Amycolatopsis sp. NBC_01488: one gene and its partner. The protein of the gene in region 1 interacts with the protein of each later gene in a pairwise test. Links are inferred from orthologs where the notes say so. Each region holds a gene or a part of one and is shown on either strand. Other genes may lie near its edges. The genes, in order: aceE and nth.

Evidence for each region.
Region 2: the proteins of aceE (region 1) and nth interact in binary tests that used the Escherichia coli proteins (3 or more experiments, as listed by UniProt). The link is inferred for Amycolatopsis sp. NBC_01488 from one-to-one orthologs.

The regions. Positions count from the first base shown.
Region 1 is NZ_CP109434.1:27,354-37,101, forward strand. The notes cover bases 2,686-6,081. They hold aceE (pyruvate dehydrogenase (acetyl-transferring), homodimeric type), read left to right. Parts: upstream 2,686-3,085; coding sequence 3,086-5,881; downstream 5,882-6,081. Other genes in these bases: OG738_RS00135 (alpha-hydroxy acid oxidase), read left to right, coding at 5,979-6,081. In the rest of the region: OG738_RS00105 (hypothetical protein), read right to left, coding at 1-20; OG738_RS00110 (MFS transporter), read left to right, coding at 167-1,621; OG738_RS00120 (peroxiredoxin), read right to left, coding at 1,695-2,156; OG738_RS00125 (DUF3052 domain-containing protein), read right to left, coding at 2,229-2,660; more of OG738_RS00135, read left to right, coding at 6,082-7,190; OG738_RS00140 (L-lactate permease), read left to right, coding at 7,481-9,091; OG738_RS00145 (nicotinamide mononucleotide transporter family protein), read right to left, coding at 9,072-9,707. UniProt on the Escherichia coli protein: Component of the pyruvate dehydrogenase (PDH) complex, that catalyzes the overall conversion of pyruvate to acetyl-CoA and CO(2).
Region 2 is NZ_CP109434.1:2,902,416-2,911,636, reverse strand. The notes cover bases 2,525-5,393. They hold nth (endonuclease III), read right to left. Parts: upstream 4,367-5,393; coding sequence 3,683-4,366; downstream 2,525-3,682. Other genes in these bases: OG738_RS14100 (Crp/Fnr family transcriptional regulator), read left to right, coding at 4,997-5,393; OG738_RS14105 (hypothetical protein), read left to right, coding at 4,594-4,845; OG738_RS14115 (TlpA family protein disulfide reductase), read right to left, coding at 3,078-3,686; OG738_RS14120 (NUDIX hydrolase), read right to left, coding at 2,525-3,081. Also shown: OG738_RS14135 (FAD-dependent monooxygenase), read right to left, coding at 1-202; OG738_RS14130 (GntR family transcriptional regulator), read left to right, coding at 313-1,197; OG738_RS14125 (MarP family serine protease), read right to left, coding at 1,194-2,378; more of OG738_RS14120, read right to left, coding at 2,383-2,524; more of OG738_RS14100, read left to right, coding at 5,394-5,671; OG738_RS14095 (MFS transporter), read left to right, coding at 6,074-7,333; OG738_RS14090 (DNA polymerase III subunit beta), read left to right, coding at 7,371-8,432; OG738_RS14085 (carboxylesterase family protein), read left to right, coding at 8,675-9,221. UniProt on the Escherichia coli protein: DNA repair enzyme that has both DNA N-glycosylase activity and AP-lyase activity. The DNA N-glycosylase activity releases various damaged pyrimidines from DNA by cleaving the N-glycosidic bond, leaving an AP (apurinic/apyrimidinic) site.

The DNA of each region.
Region 1 (9,748 bases):
GCGCGCAGCTTCCGATTCATCGATGACCCCTTCACGTCCGCGCTTGTCACCGACTACTCGCGTGCCAGGCCGTTCCGGTTTATGTGACCCAGGTCTCCTTTCGTCGTGTCCGGCCGGCTCGTCCCGCTCCGACCCCCAGGTGAACAACCACCGAGAAGGAGTCGACATGGACAAGCCGGCCGGACGGCGGGAGTGGCTGGGGCTGACGGTGCTCGTGCTGCCCACCCTGCTCGTCGCGATGGACATGACCTCGCTGTTCCTCGCACTGCCGCGACTGAGCGCCGACCTCGGGGCGAGCGCCACCGAGCAGCTCTGGATCACCGACAGCTACGGCTTCGTCGTGGCCGGGTTCGTGATCACCATGGGCACCCTCGGCGACCGCATCGGGCGACGCCGGCTGCTGATGATCGGGGGCGCCGCCTTCGCGGTCACCTCGGTCGTGGCCGCGTTCTCCACGAGCCCGGCGATGCTCATCGTGGCCCGCGGCGCGCTCGGCATCGCCGGGGCGACGCTGATGCCGTCGACGCTCGCCCTGATCACCAACATGTTCCGCGACGAGAAGCAGCGCGGGAAGGCGATCTCGATCTGGGCGACGTGCCAGTTCGCGGGCGGCTCGGCCGGTCCGGTGCTCGCCGGGTTCCTGCTGCAGCACTTCGCGTGGGGCTCGGTCTTCCTGGTCGCCGTCCCGGCCATGGGTGTCCTGCTGATCGCCGGGCCGGTCCTGCTGCCGGAGTTCCGGGCACCGGCGTCCGGACGGCTCGACTTCGCCGGCGTCGGGCTTTCGCTGGCCGCCGTGCTGCTGATCGTGTTCGGGCTCAAGCAGCTGACCACCGGGCAGCTGCTCGTGCCGGTCGCCGCGATCGCCGTCGGCGCCGCGCTCGGCGCCGTCTTCGCCCGCCGTCAGCTGACCACGTCGTCGCCGCTGCTGGACCTGCGCCTGTTCCGGAACCGGCCGTTCACCGCGGTGCTGGTCGCGCTGGTGGTCGCCGGGGTCGCGATGGCCGGCGTCGGACTGCTCGTGACGCAGTACCTGCAGAGCGTCCTGGGGTATTCGCCGCTCGCGTCGGCGGTGCTGTTCGCGCCGATGGGCCTGGGCGTCGCGGCGGGCACGATGACGGCGCCGGCGCTGACCCGCCGGATGACCCCGGCCACGGCGATCGCGGGCGGCCTGGTGGTCTCGGCAGCCGGCGGCGTCCTGCTGGCCTTCACCGGCGGCGTGGGGCTGGTCATGGTGGGCATCGCGGTGCTGACGCTGGGCACGGGCCCGCTGTTCGCGCTGGGGATCAGCCTGGTGCTGGGCGCGGTCCCACCGGAGCGAGCGGGCTCGGCGGCCTCGATGGCGGACACGGGCAACTACCTGGGCGGCTCACTGGGCATGGCCCTGATCGGCCTGACGGCGACAGCGGTGTACCACGCGGCGTTCCCGGCGGGCACCACCCTGGCGGCGGACGTCACCCACCCGGAACTGGCGAACCAGGCGAAGGAAGCCTTCACGACGGCCGTGAACGTCACGGGCGTGATCGCGGCGGTGCTGTTCGCGGGATTGGCGGTGCTGGTGCGGACGATGAACCGCACGAGGGTGGGCGCAGCAGGGTTCGAACCTGCGACCGCTCGGGTGTAAGCCGAGTGCTCTCCCGCTGAGCTATGCGCCCGTGCGGCGGCGGCCCCACGCCGGGAGCCGCCGCCGACGAAGATCAGGCCAGTTCGGCCACGGCCTTCTTCCAGCCCTGCTGGTCACGCGCCTCGCCCGGCGCGTTGACCTCGGCGAACCTGACCACACCGGACGTGTCGATCAGGAACGTGCCGCGGACCGCCAGGCCCGCCTGCTCGTTGAAGACGCCGTACGCCTGCGCCACCTCGCCGTGGGGCCAGAAGTCGGACAGCAGCGGGAACTGGTAGCCCTCCTTCTCGGCCCACGCCTTCAGCGAAAACGGCGTGTCGACCGAGACGCCCAGGACCTGGACGCCCTTGTTGTCGTAGTCGGCGAACTCGTCGCGGAGCTGGCACAGCTCGCCGGTGCAGATGCCGCTGAACGCGAACGGGTAGAAGACCAGCAGGACCGGCTTGTCGCCCCGGAAGGACGACAGCTGCACGGGCTGCTTGTTGTAGTCGTTGAGCGTGAAGTCAGGGGCCTCAGAACCGACCTCGACGGTCATACCGCGTTTCCTCTCCCGTACGGACACGTGCCTGCGACGACAACCCTATCGTGTCAGCCGGGCGGGACCTGTTCAGCGCTGCTTCGACTTCGACTTCGGCGAGACCAGGCGGGTGCCGATCCAGTTCGCGCCGACGCTCATGTTGGCGGTCTGGGCCAGTCCGACGGCAGGCACCGCTTCGGCGATCTCGCTCGGCTCGACGTGCCCCGGCTGCCCGTTCTTCGGGGTCAGGACCCAGATCACGCCGGTCTCCTCCAGGGGGCCCCTGGCGTCGATGAGCGCGTCGCCCAGGTCGCCGTCGTCCTCGCGCCACCAGAGCAGCACCACGTCGATGACCTCGTCGGCGTCCTCGTCGAGGATGTCCCCGCCGATCTGCTCCTCGATCGCCGCGCGGAGGTCGTCGTCGACGTCCTCGTCCCAGCCGATCTCCTGGACCACCATCTCGGGCTTGATGCCGAGCCTCTCGGCGACGCTGCTCTGATCAGCGTCTCCCGCGGCGACCACTGCTTTCACTCCTCCAACTACGACGGAGCGTGGCGTCCGACCCCCGTTGCGAGGGTACGGCCGCGCCACACTCGGCGACCCGGTTGCCGATAGCGAACACTGGTGCGGCTCCGCGCGCAACCGTCCACACCGGATCTTTGACAACTCGTGTCGCAGGATACGGCCCGCGACCGGCTCACCATGGCGGCGTTGACGGCGTTTCGGGGCCTCGCGAGACCGGTCTGCCACCCCTTCGGGTGCCGTCCCCTAGGGTGGGGGAGAAGAAAACGCGCGCGCGATACACCGCGCGCGGGGAGTGGCTCGACCGGGTCGGCTGATGTTACCGCTGAGTAGCGGTGCGGAAGCCGGGACGGAAGACGACGATGGAGAGTCGTACACCCCCGAGTACGAGCACCACCGGCTGCAACTTTTCGCAAGGAGACCCCTTGGCCCCGCAGAACGACGGCGCCTCCGGCAAGGAGACCCCGGCACGCGTACGCGTCATCCGTGACGGATTGGCGGCGCACCTGCCCGACATCGACCCGGAGGAGACCGCCGAGTGGCTGGACTCCTTCGACGAGGCGCTGGCCAGGGGAGGTCAGCAGCGGGCCCGGTACCTGATGCTGCGCATCCTGGAGCGCGCCCGGGAACGCAACGTGGGCGTCCCGGCGCTGACCTCCACGGACTACGTCAACACCATCCCCACCGAGAACGAGCCCTGGTTCCCCGGCGACGAGGAGATCGAGCGCCGCTACCGGGCCTACATCCGGTGGAACGCCGCGATCATGGTGCACCGCGCGCAGCGTCCGGGTGTCGGCGTCGGCGGGCACATCTCGACGTACGCCTCGTCCGCCGCGCTCTACGAAGTCGGGTTCAACCACTTCTTCCGCGGCAAGGACCACTCCGGCGGCGGCGACCAGATCTACATCCAGGGCCACGCCTCCCCCGGCATCTACGCCCGCGCGTTCCTCGAGGGCCGGCTCTCGGAGTCGCAGCTCGACGGCTTCCGCCAGGAGTACAGCCACGCCGGTGAGGGCGGCGGCCTGCCGTCGTACCCGCACCCGCGGCTGATGCCGGAGTTCTGGGAGAACCCGACGGTGTCGATGGGCCTCGGCCCGATGAACGCCATCTACCAGGCGCGGTTCAACCGCTACCTGCGCGACCGCGGCATCAAGAACACCGACGACCAGCACGTCTGGGCGTTCCTGGGCGACGGCGAGATGGACGAGGCGGAGTCGCGCGGCCTGATCCACGTCGCGGCCGGCGAGGGCCTCGACAACCTGACCTTCGTGATCAACTGCAACCTGCAGCGCCTCGACGGCCCGGTGCGCGGCAACGGCAAGATCATCCAGGAGCTGGAGTCGTACTTCCGCGGCGCCGGCTGGAACGTCATCAAGGTGATCTGGGGCCGCGAGTGGGACTCGCTGCTGCACGCCGACCGCGACGGCGCGCTGGTCAACCTGATGAACGTCACGCCGGACGGCGACTACCAGACGTACAAGGCCAACGACGGCGCCTTCGTCCGGGAGCACTTCTTCGGCCGCGACCCGCGGACGAAGGACCTGGTCAAGGACCTCTCCGACGCCGACATCTGGAACCTCAAGCGTGGCGGGCACGACTACCGCAAGGTGTACGCGGCCTACAAGTCGGCGCTGGAGCACCACGGCCAGCCGACGGTGATCCTGGCCCACACGATCAAGGGCTACGGCCTGGGCCCGGCGTTCGAGGGCCGCAACGCCACGCACCAGATGAAGAAGCTCACCCTCGACGACCTCAAGCTGTTCCGCGACTCGCAGCGGATCCCGATCAGCGACGAGGAGCTCGAGCGCGACCCGAAGCTGCCGCCGTACTACCACCCGGGCGCGAACTCGCCCGAGATCGAGTACCTGATCGGCCGCCGCAAGGCGCTCGGCGGCTTCCTGCCGGAACGCCGTCCGAAGGCCGCCAAGGCGCTGGTCCTGCCCGGCGACAAGGTCTACGAGGGCATCCGGAAGGGTTCCGGCAAGCAGGAGGTCGCCACGACGATGGCGTTCGTCCGGCTGGTCCGCGAGCTGGCGAAGGACTCCGAGATCGGCAAGCGCGTCGTCCCGATCATCCCGGACGAGGCCCGCACCTTCGGCCTCGACTCGATGTTCCCGACGGCCAAGATCTACAACCCGCACGGCCAGACGTACACGTCGGTCGACGCGAGCCTGATGCTGGCCTACAAGGAGTCCGAGAAGGGCCAGCTGCTGCACGAGGGCATCAACGAGGCGGGCTCGACCGCGTCGTTCACCGCCGTCGGCACGTCCTACGCGACGCACGGCGAGCCGATGATCCCGATCTACATCTTCTACTCGATGTTCGGGTTCCAGCGGACCGGTGACGGCCTCTACGCCGCCGCCGACCAGATGGCCCGCGGGTTCGTCCTCGGCGCCACCGCCGGGCGCACCACGCTGACCGGTGAGGGCCTGCAGCACGCGGACGGGCACTCGCTGCTGCTGGCGGCGACCAACCCGGCCGCGGTGGCCTACGACCCGTCGTGGTCGTTCGAGATCGCGCACATCGTGAAGGACGGCCTCCGCCGGATGTACGGCGAGACCGGCCCGGACGGCAACGGCGAGAACGTCTTCTACTACATGACGATCTACAACGAGCCGTACCAGCAGCCCGCCGAGCCGGAGAACCTCGACGTCGACGGCCTGCTTCGCGGGCTCTACAAGTACGCCGACGCGCCCTCGGGCGACGGTCCGGAGGTGCAGATCCTCGTCTCGGGCGTCACGATGCCGGACGCGCTCAAGGCGCAGAAGATGCTGGCCGAGGACTGGGGCGTGCGGGCCGCGGTGTGGTCGGCGACGTCGTGGACCGAGCTGCGGCGCGAGGCCGTCGAGATCGACCACGACAACCTGCTCTACCCCGGCAGCGAGCCGCGGGTGCCGTTCGTGACCGAGAAGCTGCAGGGCGCGAACGGGCCGGTCGTCGCGGTGTCGGACTGGATGCGCGCGGTACCGGACCTGATCCGCCCGTACGTGCCGACCGACATGCTGACGCTGGGCACGGACGGCTTCGGGTTCTCCGACACCCGGCCGGCGGCGCGGCGGAAGTTCCTGGTCGACGCCGAGTCGATCACCGTCGGGGCGCTGTCGATCCTCGCCAAGCGCGGCGAGGTCGAGCAGGCGAAGGTCCTCGAAGCGGCCACGAAGTACCGGCTCGACGACATCGCGGCCGCCGGGCCGCAGACGTCGGATTCCGGCAGCGCGTGACTTGCTGTTAGAAGCACAGTGCTAGAAAGGGACCCGGCAGACATCCGATGTCTGCCGGGTCCCGCTTGCCGTGATTGGTCGTAGGGAGTTGATGAAGGTGACGAAGCGCCGACTGCCGAAGCCGGACGAGCTGAAGCAGCTCCTGCGACCGAAGCCGATCGTGCTGAACCCGACCGACCGGCGGCTCGCGAACGCGCACACCATCGCCGACCTGCGGATGATCGCCCGCAAGCGGACCCCGCGGGCGGCCTTCGACTACACCGACGGCGCGGCCGAGCTGGAAGACAGCCTGCGTCGCGCCCGCCAGGCCTACCGGCGGATCGAGTTCCACCCGAACGTGCTGCGCGGAGTGTCCGATGTGGACACCACGCGCGAGATCCTCGGGAAGCCGTCGGCACTGCCGTTCGCCTTCGCCCCCACGGGGTTCACGCGGATGATGAACCACGAGGGCGAGGCCGCCGTCGGCCGCGTCGCGCAGCGCAACGGCATCCCGATGGGCCTCTCGACGATGGCGACGACGTCGATCGAGGACCTCGCCGCGGCGGCACCCGAAGCGCGCAAGTGGTTCCAGCTCTACGTCTGGCGCGACCACGGCGCGGGCGAAGATCTGATGAATCGCGCGTGGGCGGCGGGCTACGACACGCTGATGCTGACCGTGGACACCCCGGTCGGCGGCGCGCGCCTGCGCGACGTCCGCAACGGCCTGACGATCCCGCCCGCGTTGACGCTCAAGACGTTCCTCGACGGCGCGACGCACCCGGCGTGGTGGTTCAACCTGCTCACCACCGAGCCGCTGCAGTTCGCGTCGCTCAGTCACTTCGACGGCACGGTCGCGGAGCTGCTGAACAAGCTGTTCGACCCCACGCTGAACTTCGACGACCTGGACTGGGTGCGCCAGACCTGGCCCGGGAAGCTCGTGGTCAAGGGCGTGCAGAACGTCGACGACGCCCGCGACGTCGTGAAGCACGGCGCGGACGCGGTGCTGCTGTCCAACCACGGCGGCCGCCAGCTCGACCGCGCCCCGACGCCCCTGGAGCTGCTGCCGGCGGTACTGGACGAGATCCAGGGCGGCGCCGAGGTCTGGATCGACACGGGCATCCTGTCCGGCGGCGACATCGTCGCGGCGATCGCGCGCGGCGCGGACGCCGTGCTGATCGGCCGCGCGTTCCTCTACGGCCTGATGGCCGGCGGCGAGCGCGGCGTCCAGCGGTGCGTCGACATCCTGCGCACGGAGATGGTCCGCACCATGCAGCTGCTCGGCGTCCGGACGCTGAAGGACCTCACGCCGTCGCACGCGACCCTGCGTTAGACCTGCGCCTGGCCGCCGTCGACGACGACGGGCATCACGCGTGATCCGGCGGGCATCACGGCGATGCCGCGCCAGTCACGCGTGATGCCCGTCCAGTCACGCGTGCTGCCTCTCCAGGCACGCGTGATGCCTCTTTCCGCACGCAGCCCGGCCGTGAAGCACTGACTCGTTGGGCCAACCGGTCTCAGCTTCTTGACGGACCGACCAGTTTGTGACGAAGATCTCGGGCACTCGCCGAAAGGCCGTTTTCGCATCGTGGAAAACGGAGGTCGCCCGTGTTCGTGCAGGCCGTGTTCGTGCAAGACGTGACTCCCCTGGGTTCGCTGGGCCTCTCGGCGCTCGTCGCCGTGCTGCCGCTGGCCACCGTCCTCGTCCTGCTCGGCGTCGTCCGGCTGCGGGCGCACCACGCCGCCCTGCTCGGGCTGCTCGTCGCGCTCGTCGTCGGGATCGCCGCGTACGGCATGCCGATCGTCCAGGCCGTCTCCGGCGCGCTGCAGGGCGCCGCGTTCGGGCTGTGGCCGATCATGTGGATCGTCGTCAACGCGCTGTGGGTCTACCGGCTCACCGTGCGGACCGGGCACTTCGACGTCCTGCGCCGCTCGTTCGGCCGGATCTCCGACGACCCGCGGATCCAGGCGCTGATCATCGCCTTCTGCTTCGGCGCGCTGATGGAAGCCCTCGCCGGGTTCGGCGCGCCGGTCGCGATCAGCGCCGTGATGCTGGTCGCCGTCGGCTTCCACCCGGTGAAGGCCGCGGTCGTCGCGCTGGTCGCGAACACCGCGCCGGTCGCGTTCGGCGCGATGGGCACGCCCGTCGTGACGTTGGCCCAGGTCACCGGCCTGCCGCTGCAGCAGGTCTCCTCGATCGTCGGCCGCCAGACGCCGTTGCTCGCCCTGGTCGTGCCGCTGCTGCTGGTGATCATCGTCGACGGCAGGCGCGGCCTGAAGGACACCTGGCTGCCCGCGCTGGTCTGCGGAGTCGCGTTCGGGCTCGTGCAGTTCCTCGCGTCGAACTTCGTGTCGCCGCAGCTGGCCGACATCGGCGCCGCGCTCGCCGGCGCCGCCGCGCTGGTCGCGCTGCCCCAGACTCGCCGTGCGGTGCCCGAATCCGTCCGCGTCGGGATGGGCGGGACGGCGACCGAGGAAGCGCCCCAGGCGGACTCGCGCAACGACGTCGTCAAGGCCTACCTGCCCTACGCGCTGATCATCGTGATCTTCTCCCTGGCCGTGCTGCCGCCGATCAAGAAGCTGCTGGACAAGGCGACCTGGAAGTTCCACTGGCCGGGGCTGAACGTCGCCGGGCCGAACGGGAAACCGGTGTCCGGCAACACGTTCTCGCTGCCGTTCCTCAACACCGGCGGCACGCTCGTGCTCCTGGCCGGCGTCATCACGGCGGCGATCCTGGCGGTGTCGGCGAGCGGCACCGTGCGGGAATGGCTGGCGACGGTCAAGGAGCTGCGGTTCGCGATCCTCACCGTCACCGGCGTGCTCGCGCTGGCCTACGTGATGAACCTGTCCGGCCAGACCACCACGATCGGCACGTTCATCGCGGCCGCGGGCGCCGGATTGGCGTTCCTCTCGCCGGTGCTGGGCTGGTTCGGCGTCGCCGTCTCGGGCTCCGACACGTCGGCGAACGCGCTGTTCGGGGCACTGCAGGTGACGGCGGCTAACAAGACGGGCCTGCCGGCCGACCTCCTGGCCGCGGCCAACAGCTCCGGCGGCGTGCTCGGCAAGATGGTCTCCCCGCAGAACCTCACGATCGCCTGCGTGGCGGCGAACCTGCCGGGCGAGGAGGGCAAGCTGCTGCGGAAGGTGCTGCCGTGGAGCGTGGGGCTGCTGCTGGCGATGTGCCTGATCGTGCTCGGGCAGAGCACGCCGGTGCTCAGCTGGATGCTGCCATGACCTGACGCTCGGCGACGCGGCGCGCGGAGCGGTTCCAGCTCCACCAGCCGTGGATGACCAGCCCGGCGAAGACGATGTAGATCGCGGCCGAGAAGTAGAGCCCGGACGAGATCTGCAGCGGCACGCCGATCGCGTCGACGACCAGCCAGACCAGCCAGAATTCGACGAGCCCGGCGCCCTGCGCCCCGAAGGCGACGAGCGTGCCGACGAAGATGGCGGCGTCCGGCCAGGGTGCCCAGGAGGCGTTCAGCGCGTCGAGCACCAGGGCCATCACGGTGGTGCCGGCGAGGAAGGCGCCCAGCATGGCGAGCCGTTCTACCAGCCGCCCCTGCCGCACGACGACGCCGAACACCGGGTCCTGGCGGCGCGTCCAGGCCCACCAGCCGTAGACGGAGATAGCGAGGATGGCCACCTGACGGGCCGCGAGCCCGCCGAGGTGCGCGGAGGCGTAGACGGCGAAGAGCAGCACGGTGGCCCCGACCTGCACGGGCCACGTCCACAGGGTGCGACGCTGCGCGAGGAACACGACGGCGAGCGCGAACACCTGCCCGGCGAGCTCCGCGATCGAAATCCACTGACCGAGCACCGTGATTCCGTGGTGCAGCAGGAAATCCACCTGACGCCCCTTTCGTCCTACCGCATCAAACATGCTCCGGA
Region 2 (9,221 bases), 2.9 Mb from region 1 along the record:
GGGTGCGCAGCGCGCGCATCCGGTCGCCGAGGCCCATCGCGTCGACGACGTCGAGCGCGACGCCGCGCACGTCGATCGCCTGGCCGCCGGTGCGCGGTCCGGGCGCCCGCTCGACGACGGTCACGGCCCAGCCCGCGCGCGCCAGGAACCAGGCCAGCGTGCCGCCGGCGACACCGGCACCCGAGATCAGGACGTTTCGCATGGTTTCCTCCAGAGTCGTACACTTCCTGCGATCACTCTGGAGTTCCGGCAGTTCATCAGCAAAATCTGTGCTAGCACAGATGAGCATCTGTACTAGCACAGGAGGTAGCCGTGAAGTACCTGGCGATCGCCGAAGAGCTGCGGGGCCGGATCACGCGCGGCGAGCTCTCACCGGGCGCGCGGGTTCCCTCGACCCGGCGGCTGGCGACCGACCACGGCGTCGCGATGGCGACCGCGGCGAAGGCGCTGACCCTGCTGAACCAGGAAGGGCTGGTGCACGCCGAACCGCGGTCCGGCACGATCGTCAGCGGCCGGGACCGCCGTGGTGGTGGCCAGCGGGGGCTGACCCGCGAGCGGATCGTGCGGACGGCGATCGCCATCGCCGACACCGAGGGGCTCGGCGCGCTGTCCATGCGCGGGGTCGCCGCCCGCCTCGGCGTCGCGGCGATGGCGCCGTACCGGTACGTGCGGGGCAAGGACGAGCTGGTGCTGCTCATGGCCGACGCCGCGTTCGGCGAACGCGGCTACCCGGCCGAGCCGTCCGGCGACTGGCGTGACCGGCTGACGCTCGGCGGCCGCACGCTCTGGTCGCTCTTCCGGCGCCACCCGTGGCTGGCGCAGCTCGGGCCGGTCACCCGGCCGCTGCCGCTGCGCAACCTCGCCACGCACGGCGAATGGGCGCTCTCGGCGCTGTCCGAGCTGGACGTCGACGCGGCGACGCTGTGCGACTTGCACGTCCTGTTCTTCAGCCACGTCCAGGGGATGGCGGTCCACCTGGAGCGCGAGCAGAGCGCGCTGGCGTCGTCCGGGCTGACCGAAGAGGACTGGATGGACCACCAGGGCCCCGCCGTGGCGGCGATGGCGGCCGGGCACCCGACGTTCGCCAAGATGCTCGCCGAGCTGACCGAGACCGGCTACGACCTCGTCCTCGACGACATCTTCGAGTCGGGCATGCGGGCCCTGCTCGACGGTCTCGCGCTGCGCTTCGGGCGTTAAGCCGCGCAGGAGCCGGTGGACACGTTCGTCGACTGCGACGGCGCCGCGTCGACCTCGGCCCGCACCTGCTCGGCCGTGAGGGTGAAGCCCGTCTCCGGGTCCTCGACCGCCGCGCCGAACACGACGCCGATGACCTGCCCGTCCGGGGTCACCATCGGGCCGCCGGAGTTGCCGCTGCGGATCTCCGCGCGGACGGTGAAGACGTCCCGCTGCACGGTGTTGGCGTCGTAGATGTCCGGGCCGCGCAGGTTGATCCGGCCGCGCACGCGGGCCGGCGTCGCCCGGTACGGGCCGTCGAGCGGGTAGCCGAGCACGATCGCGCTGTCGCCCGCCTTCGCCGTCTCGCCCGCGAACTGCAGGGCCGGCGCGCGCAGCCGCGGCACGGCGAGCACCGCGATGTCGACCTCCGGGTCGAAGTACACGACGCGCGCCGGGTAGTCGCCCTGCGTCGTCTCGATGCCGACGGTGTCGGTGCCCGCGACGACGTGCGCGTTCGTCAGCACCCGCTGCGGCGCGATCACGAACCCGCTGCCCTCGAGCGACCGCGAGCACGAGCTGGCGCTGCCGCGGATCTTGACGACGCTGCCGTGCAGCGCCTGGACGGTCCCGCTGCTCTGCAGCGTGGGATCGGGCGGCGAGGTGTCGGCCGTCGGGGCCTTCTGGAACGGGTCCACGATCGACGGAAAGCCGGACGCGTCGAGCAGCTTGCGCAGCTGGCTCGGGAAGCCCTGCGCGGCCTCCGGCATGGCGTCGTTGACCTTGCCGAGGATCACCGAGCCGTTGATCGCCTTGGCCAGCCCGGGCAGCCCGGACACGGTGGTCAGCGGCGTCGCGATCAGCCACGCCACGACGAACACGACCAGGGCCTGCACGATCGCGCCGAGCGTCTTGTCGATGCCGGACAGCTTGTCCGGGTTGATCTTCTGGCGCAGCCGCCGACCGGTGTAGACGCCGATCGCCTCGCCGAAGGCGACCAGGAACACCACGGTCGCGACCGCGAAGGCGACCTTCCACACCGGGTCGTCGAAGAACGAGACGACGACCGGCGCGAGCTTGATCCCGGCGAGCGCGCCGAGCACGACACCCACGAGCGACGGCAGCGCGATGATCACGCCCTGGTACGCGCCGGACACCGCCGCCAGCACGGCCAGCAGCAGGACCAGCACATCGACCCAGTTCACGTCGTCACCCCTCACCCGCGATACGTGCCTGGTACGCGGCCAGCGCCTCGTCGAGGTCCCGGACGTCGCCCGAGTCCCATTCGCGCTCCCAGCCTCCCAGGCCGAGGAGGACGGACAGCAACCCGGCGGTGAACCCCCACACGAACAGGCCGGAGACCTCGAAGGCCGGCCCCTTCCACGGCGCGCCGGCCTTCTGGACCATGAACCGGTTGGCCGGGTCGACCAGGTCGGCGATGGCGACGCGCGCGACGGACGCCGTCTCGCCCGGGTCCACGGCGTGCACCGGCGACGGCTCGGCCCAGTGCGCCAGCACCGGCGTCACCGCGAACTTCGACACCGGGACGAACAGCTCCGGCAGCACGGCCACCGGACGCACGCCGGCCGGGACGACGCCGGTCTCCTCCTCGGCCTCGCGCAGCGCGGTGCCGATCGGGCCGCCGTCGCCGTCCTCGGCGCCGCCGCCGGGGAACGCGACCTGCCCGGCGTGCGAGCCCAGCGTGTCGGCGCGGCGCTGCAGCAGGACGTCGGGCTCACCGTCGGCTTCGCGCTCGCCGAAGAGGATGAGCACCGCGGCCGGCCGCGTGTAGGCGTCCTCGGGCGGGCTGAACCGGGTGAACGTCTTCGAATCGACCTCGGCGCTGACCTTGACCAGCGGCCGGAGCCACTCGGGGACGGACTCCGGCTCGACCAGCGGTCCGATCATGAAGCCCCTCCCACTGCCGCGCGCACCTGGTCAGTGTTCCCGAACGTGCGGGGATTCGCGATGAACCGCACCTCGCCCGCGGCGGTGACCAGGTAGGACGCCGGCAGCGACGACGGCACCTTCAGGGCCGTGCGGACGGGCCCGGTCGGCCCGTCGCCGTCGAAGACCGACGGTAGGTGCACGCCCAGTTGGGCGAGCAGGTTCAAGCCGTCCTTCGCCGGGCTCTGGACCTGGACGCCGAGCACGCGCACGGCACCCGGCTGCTTCGCGTACTCCTGGAGCACGGGCAGCTCGGTCCGGCACGGCTCGCACCAGGACGCCCACACGTTGACCAGCGCCGGAGCACCCGCGAGCGCACGGCCGACATCGACGCTGGAGCCGTCGCCGAGGCAGTCCGCCTTGACGCCGTCGAGCTGCTTCACCGGCTGCGCGGGGCCGGCCGCGGGGCACGGCTGGAGGGCCGCCGCCGACCGAGCTGGCGCCAGGGCGGCGGAGTCTTCGGACGGCTTCGCGGCGCTGTCGCCACCCCCGCGGGGCAGCAGCGCGACGATGAGCGCCACCGCCAGCACGGCGGCGGCCAGCGCCCATTTGGTGACGGTCGTCACCGGGGCGCCGCCAGCGCCAGGATGTGGTCCTTTTCGACGCCTTTGACCAGCTTCGCGGCTTCGTCGAACCCGGTCGGGCCGGTGCCGTAGGACGGGCAGTCCTTGGCCAGCGGGCACGCGCCGCAGGCCGGCTTCTTGGCGTGGCAGACGCGCCGGCCGTGGAAGATCACCCGGTGGGAGAGCATCGTCCACTCCTTGCGCGGGATCAGCTCGCCGACCGCGTGCTCGACCTTGACCGGGTCGTCTTCGGCCGTCCAGCCCCAGCGGCGGACCAAGCGGCCGAAGTGGGTGTCGACGGTGATGCCCGGGACGTCGAAGGCGTTCCCGAGCACGACGTTGGCGGTCTTGCGGCCGACGCCGGGCAGCGTGACGAGGTCGTCGAGCTTGGCCGGGACCTCGCCGTCGAAGCGCTCGACCAGCGCCGCGCCGAGGCCCATCACGGAGTTCGCCTTGGCCCGGTAGAAGCCGGTGCTGCGGAGGTATTCCTCCAGCTCGGCGCGGTCGGCGCCCGCGTAGTCGGCGGCGGTCCGGTAGCGCTTGAACAGCGCGGGCGTGACGAGGTTCACCCGGACGTCGGTGGTCTGCGCGGACAGCACGACCGCGACCAGCAGTTCCAGCGGAGTGGTGAAGTCGAGCTCGCAGTGGGCGTCGGGATACACGTCGTCGAGGCAACGCTTCATCCGCCTGGCGCGTCTCACCAGAGCTAACCGGCTTTCACCCGCGCCCGCACGGGGGGCGTTCGTGGTGGCAGGTGGCACCCCGATAGCCTACGGGCGCCGTCGGACGAGCCGGTCAGTGCACCGGTGGACGACCGACACGCCAGAGCACCACCTCGGCGCAGTTTTCCGGCCGCCATGAGCGAGGATCTGGAGTAGATGCTTTTCACTGAGTGTTTCGGGGTCCTGTCATGACCGTCTGGTTCGTCATCCTGGTCCCCCTGGTGATCATGTTCTTCGCGCTGTTCATGGAGCGCGTGGAAAGCCGGCTCAAGCACGTCGCGGTGCAGGAGAACGAGGTCGAAGAGTTCCTCGAGCAGGCGCAGCCCAACGAGGTCAGGGCGCTCTACGGGCACGGCATCGGCCGCGCGCTGGAGCTGTTCCGGCTGCGTAGGCTGGGCGGACGGGCGGCCAGGCTACGCGCGCGGCGCGTGCGGAGTTAGGCTCCACGTTCGAACGAGATCATCTGGCGGGCGCGCGCGTCCGGCAGGCGATCTCGCGAGTACGCCCTAGACTGACGCGCAAGTGATCGGCGTCACGCTCTTCCAGCTCATGAGGAGGGCGTGAACGTTTCTCGACGAGGAGGCACCCGAGGTGGACGAAACCCTGGCCCGTGCGGGCATTTTCCAGGGTGTGGAGCCGGCAGCGGCGGAGGCGCTGGCCCAGACGCTGGAATCTGTTGAGTTCCCCCGCGGCCATGTCATCTTCAACGAGGGTGAACCCGGCGACAAGCTGTACATCATCCAGTCCGGCAAGGTGAAGATCGGCCGCAAGTCGCCGGACGGCCGCGAGAACCTGCTGGGCATCTTCGGCCCGTCGGACATGTTCGGCGAGCTGTCCATCTTCGACCCCGGCCCCCGGACGTCGAGCGCGACCACGGTCACCGAGGTCCGCGCGGTCACCATGGACCGCCCGGCGCTGCGGCAGTGGATCTCGACCCGCCCGGAGATCGCCGAGCAGCTGCTGCGCGTGGTCGCGCGCCGCCTGCGCCGGACGAACAACATGGTCGCGGAACTGATCTTCACCGACGTCCCGGGCCGCGTGGCGCGGGCGCTGCTGCAGCTCGCCCAGCGGTTCGGCAGCCAGGAGGCGGGCCTGCTGCGGGTCACGCACGACCTGACGCAGGAAGAGATCGCCCAGTACGTCGGCGCCTCGCGCGAGACCGTCAACAAGGCGCTCGCCGACTTCGCCCACCGCGGCTGGCTGCGGCTCGAGGGCAAGAGCGTGCTGATCCTGGACCCGGAGCGTCTGGCTCGCCGCGCTCGCTGAGTCTTTTCATGCAGAAGGCCCCCTCACCGAGGTGAGGGGGCCTTCTGCATGTCTTCCGCGACGAACAAAGAGCCGGGCGCCACCCCCGACGTGGCGCACCGGCTCCCTGTTCGTCGCGCGGACCATCCCCCGACGATCCGCGCTCCCCGCCCTCCGGACCAGGCCCCGACCCATATGCCGGAGGGAGCTGGGTTGTGTGCTGTTGTTCAACCATCACGGCCCATACCCACGAATTCAAGGCCATTCACTCTCAAGGACGCCGTCCCCGTCGTTTCGTTGCACGAGTTCACGGAGAATAGCGTGAGTGTTACCCGATCGAGACATCCCGTGGGCCGCCCCATCGTCGCTGGTGACGCATCTGACCGGTAAATAACTGGTACTCACGTACCACTCTGCGGCACACTGGTACACGTGTCCCAGTCTGAAGGTCGTACGTCTCTGGCCGACTACCGCAGCGCGCTGACGACCCGCGCGGCCCGGCGGCCCGCCGTCGCGTCCGTGCTCGCCCGCCTGCCGATCGCCATGATCGGCATCTCCGCGCTGCTCTACGTCCAGCGCGAGACCGGATCCTTCGCCGCGGCCGGGCTGGTCTCGGCCGGCTCGCTCGTCGGCGTCTCGGTGGGCGCGGTGATCCAGGGCAGGCTGATCGACCGCTTCGGCCCCACCCGGCCGTTGCTCGCCGTCTCGGCGCTGCTGGCGCTGTCGATGGCCGCGCTGGTCACGGTGATCGAGTCGCACGCCCCGACGACGGTGCTGGTCGCGTTCGCGGCGGTCACCGGCCTGTCGGAGCCGATGGTCGGCTCGGCGTCCCGTGCGCTCTGGACCCGCCTGCTGCCGCCGGGCGGCGCGCGCAACGCGGCGTTCTCGTACGAGGCGATCAGCATGGAGGTGTTCTTCATCCTCGGTCCCGGCCTCGCCGGGGTGCTGGTGCTGGCCCCGTGGGCGGGAACCGGCCTGGTGCTGGGCGTGGCGCTGCAGTTCACCGGCGCGGTGCTGTTCGCGCTGAGCCCGGCGGTGCGGGCCTGGGGTCGTTCCCCGGCTTCGGCCGGCTCACTGCTGGGCGCGCTGGCGAGCCCGGGCATGCGGACGCTGGCGCTGGCGGCGCTGGGCTTCGGCGTGGTGATCGGGTTCGTCGAGGTGGCGGTCCCGGCGTCGGCGACCGAAGCGGGTGCGCCTTCGTTCGGCGGGTTGCTGCTCTCGGCGTGGTCGCTGAGCTCGGTGGCGTTCGGCGTGGCTTACAGCCTGCGGCCGTGGCCTCGCCGTCTCGGCCTGCGGTTGCCGGCGCTGCTCGGCGGGTTCGGGGCCTTGGTGGCGTTGCTGGCCTGGCCGTCGTCGTTGTGGGGGCTGGCGCTGATGATGCTGCTGGCGGGGGCGTTGATCACGCCGCAGTCGACCGCGCATTCGTCGGCGATCGAGCTGGTGGCGCCGTCCGGGACCGCCGCCGAGGCGTTCGGGTGGGTGCTGACGGCCGTGACGCTGGGGTTGGCCGCGGGGCAGTCGGTGAGCGGGTACGTCGTGGAGCACGCCGGACCTTCGGCGGCGTTCCTGGCGGCGAGCGTGGCCGGGCTGGTGCTCGCGGTGGTCGTGTGGCTGCTGCGGGGGACGGTCCGGTCGCCCCAGCGGGCCGCGGCGGCTTCGGAGCTGGTCGGCGCCGGCCGGTAGACCGGTTTTGTCGGTGGTCGCCGGTAGCTTGCGAGACATGGACGTCACCGCGCCTGCTCACCGCCTCTCGGCGGCCGTCTCCGCTGCTTCGCGGCTGTTGCCCGCCCGCGCCGGGCTGCGGTTGCGGGCGAGCGCGGCCGGACTGACGGTCGCCGGGAGCGACCCGGACCTCGCCGTCCGGTTCGACTGCCCGGCGACCACCCACGCCGACGGCTCGGTCACCGTCCCCGGTGCACCGCTCGCCGAGACGTTGAAGATGCTCGACACCGACCTCGTGCGCCTGGTCGTCGAAGGCAGCCGCCTGGCCCTGCGGCTGGACAACGCCCGGTTCGCGCTCCCCCTCTTGTCCGCTGAGGCCGGCCCGCCGGTGCCCGATCCACCGCAAGTGTCCGAAGTGGACGGAATGGCGTTCGCATCGGCGCTGCGGATCGTCGCGGGAACGGCGTCGAAGGACGACCCACTGCCGCTGTTCACCGGCGTCCGCGTGCAGGCAGCGGATCGCCTGACGCTGACGGCGTCCGACCGCTACCGGATGGCGGTGGCCCGGCTGCCCCTGCGCACGCCGGGCGCACTGGACGTGCTGGTCCCGGCGACCTTGCTGACCGAGGCGGCCCGCCAGGCGAAGGGCATCGTCGGCCTCCACGCGGGCCCGGGCCGCTTCGCCCTGAGCTGGCAGGGCGGCCTGGTCGGCACGGCGGTCCTCGACGCGGGCTTCCTGTCGGAGGACTCGATCCCCTCAGCCGCGATCGACACAACGGTGTCCCTGAACGCGGACACCCTGGCGGCAGCGGTCCGCCGCGTCGGGGTGTACGCCGAGGATCGCCGCGTTTTGACCTTGGAGGTTGGCGACGCGCAGGTCCGCCTGGCGAGCGCGCGCCAGGACACGGGCGAAGCGGAGGAGACGTTGAAGGCGGACGTCAGCGGTGGCCGGACGTCGCCCTCGTTCCAGGCGAGGTACCTGCTGGACGCGCTGCAGGCGTTCGCGGGTGAGCGCGTGGTGCTGTCGATCCAGCCGGGGATGCGGGCGTGCATCCTGCGGGCCGAGGAGCCCGGGGAGGTGCAGCTGACGTACTACCTGATGCCGATGCTGGCTCGCTGAGAGCTGCCGACAATGTCGACATGTCGGCACGGCCACCGTGTGCCATGGCGGCGAAAATACCTGAGTCGGCGGGCTCCGAGTGGCAGGAGACCGCCGCAGCGCAGAAGCTTGCGCGGTCGACAATGCGCTGGAACGACCAGTCCACCCGCCCCCCGGGCCGCCCGTGAAACGGCGCAGCAACCGGTACGCCGTCATCGACACCACCCGGCGTCGTGAGCCGCTGAGTACTTCGAGGAGGCACGATGATCGTCGAAACCACCACCGGCCGGGTGCGCGGGAAAGACGGCACCTTCCGAGGAATCCCATACGCCACAGCGAAACGCTTCGAAGCGCCGCAACCGCCGATGCCGTGGACCGGTGTCCGGGACGCCCTCGAAGCGGGCCCCGCCGCGCCGCAACCGGCGTCGCGGCTGGAACACGCCCTCGGGCCCATGCCCCTGCCGCAGAGCGAGGACTGCCTGACGCTCAACGTCTTCACGCCGTCGACCTCCGGGAGCCGTCCGGTGCTGGTGTGGATTCACGGCGGCGGGTTCTCCAGCGGCTCCGGCGGCCAGGTCTGGTACACCGGCGCGCGCCTCGCTCGTGAGGCGGACGCCGTCGTCGTGACGCTCAACTACCGGCTCGGCGCCCTCGGCTTCCTCGCCTTGGACGGCGTACCGCCCAACCTCGGGATCGCCGACCAGCTCGCCGCCCTCGAATGGGTCCGCGACAACATCGCCGCGTTCGGCGGGAACCCGGCCGAAGTCACCCTTGGCGGGCAGTCGGCGGGGGCGCAGTCGACGCTCGCCC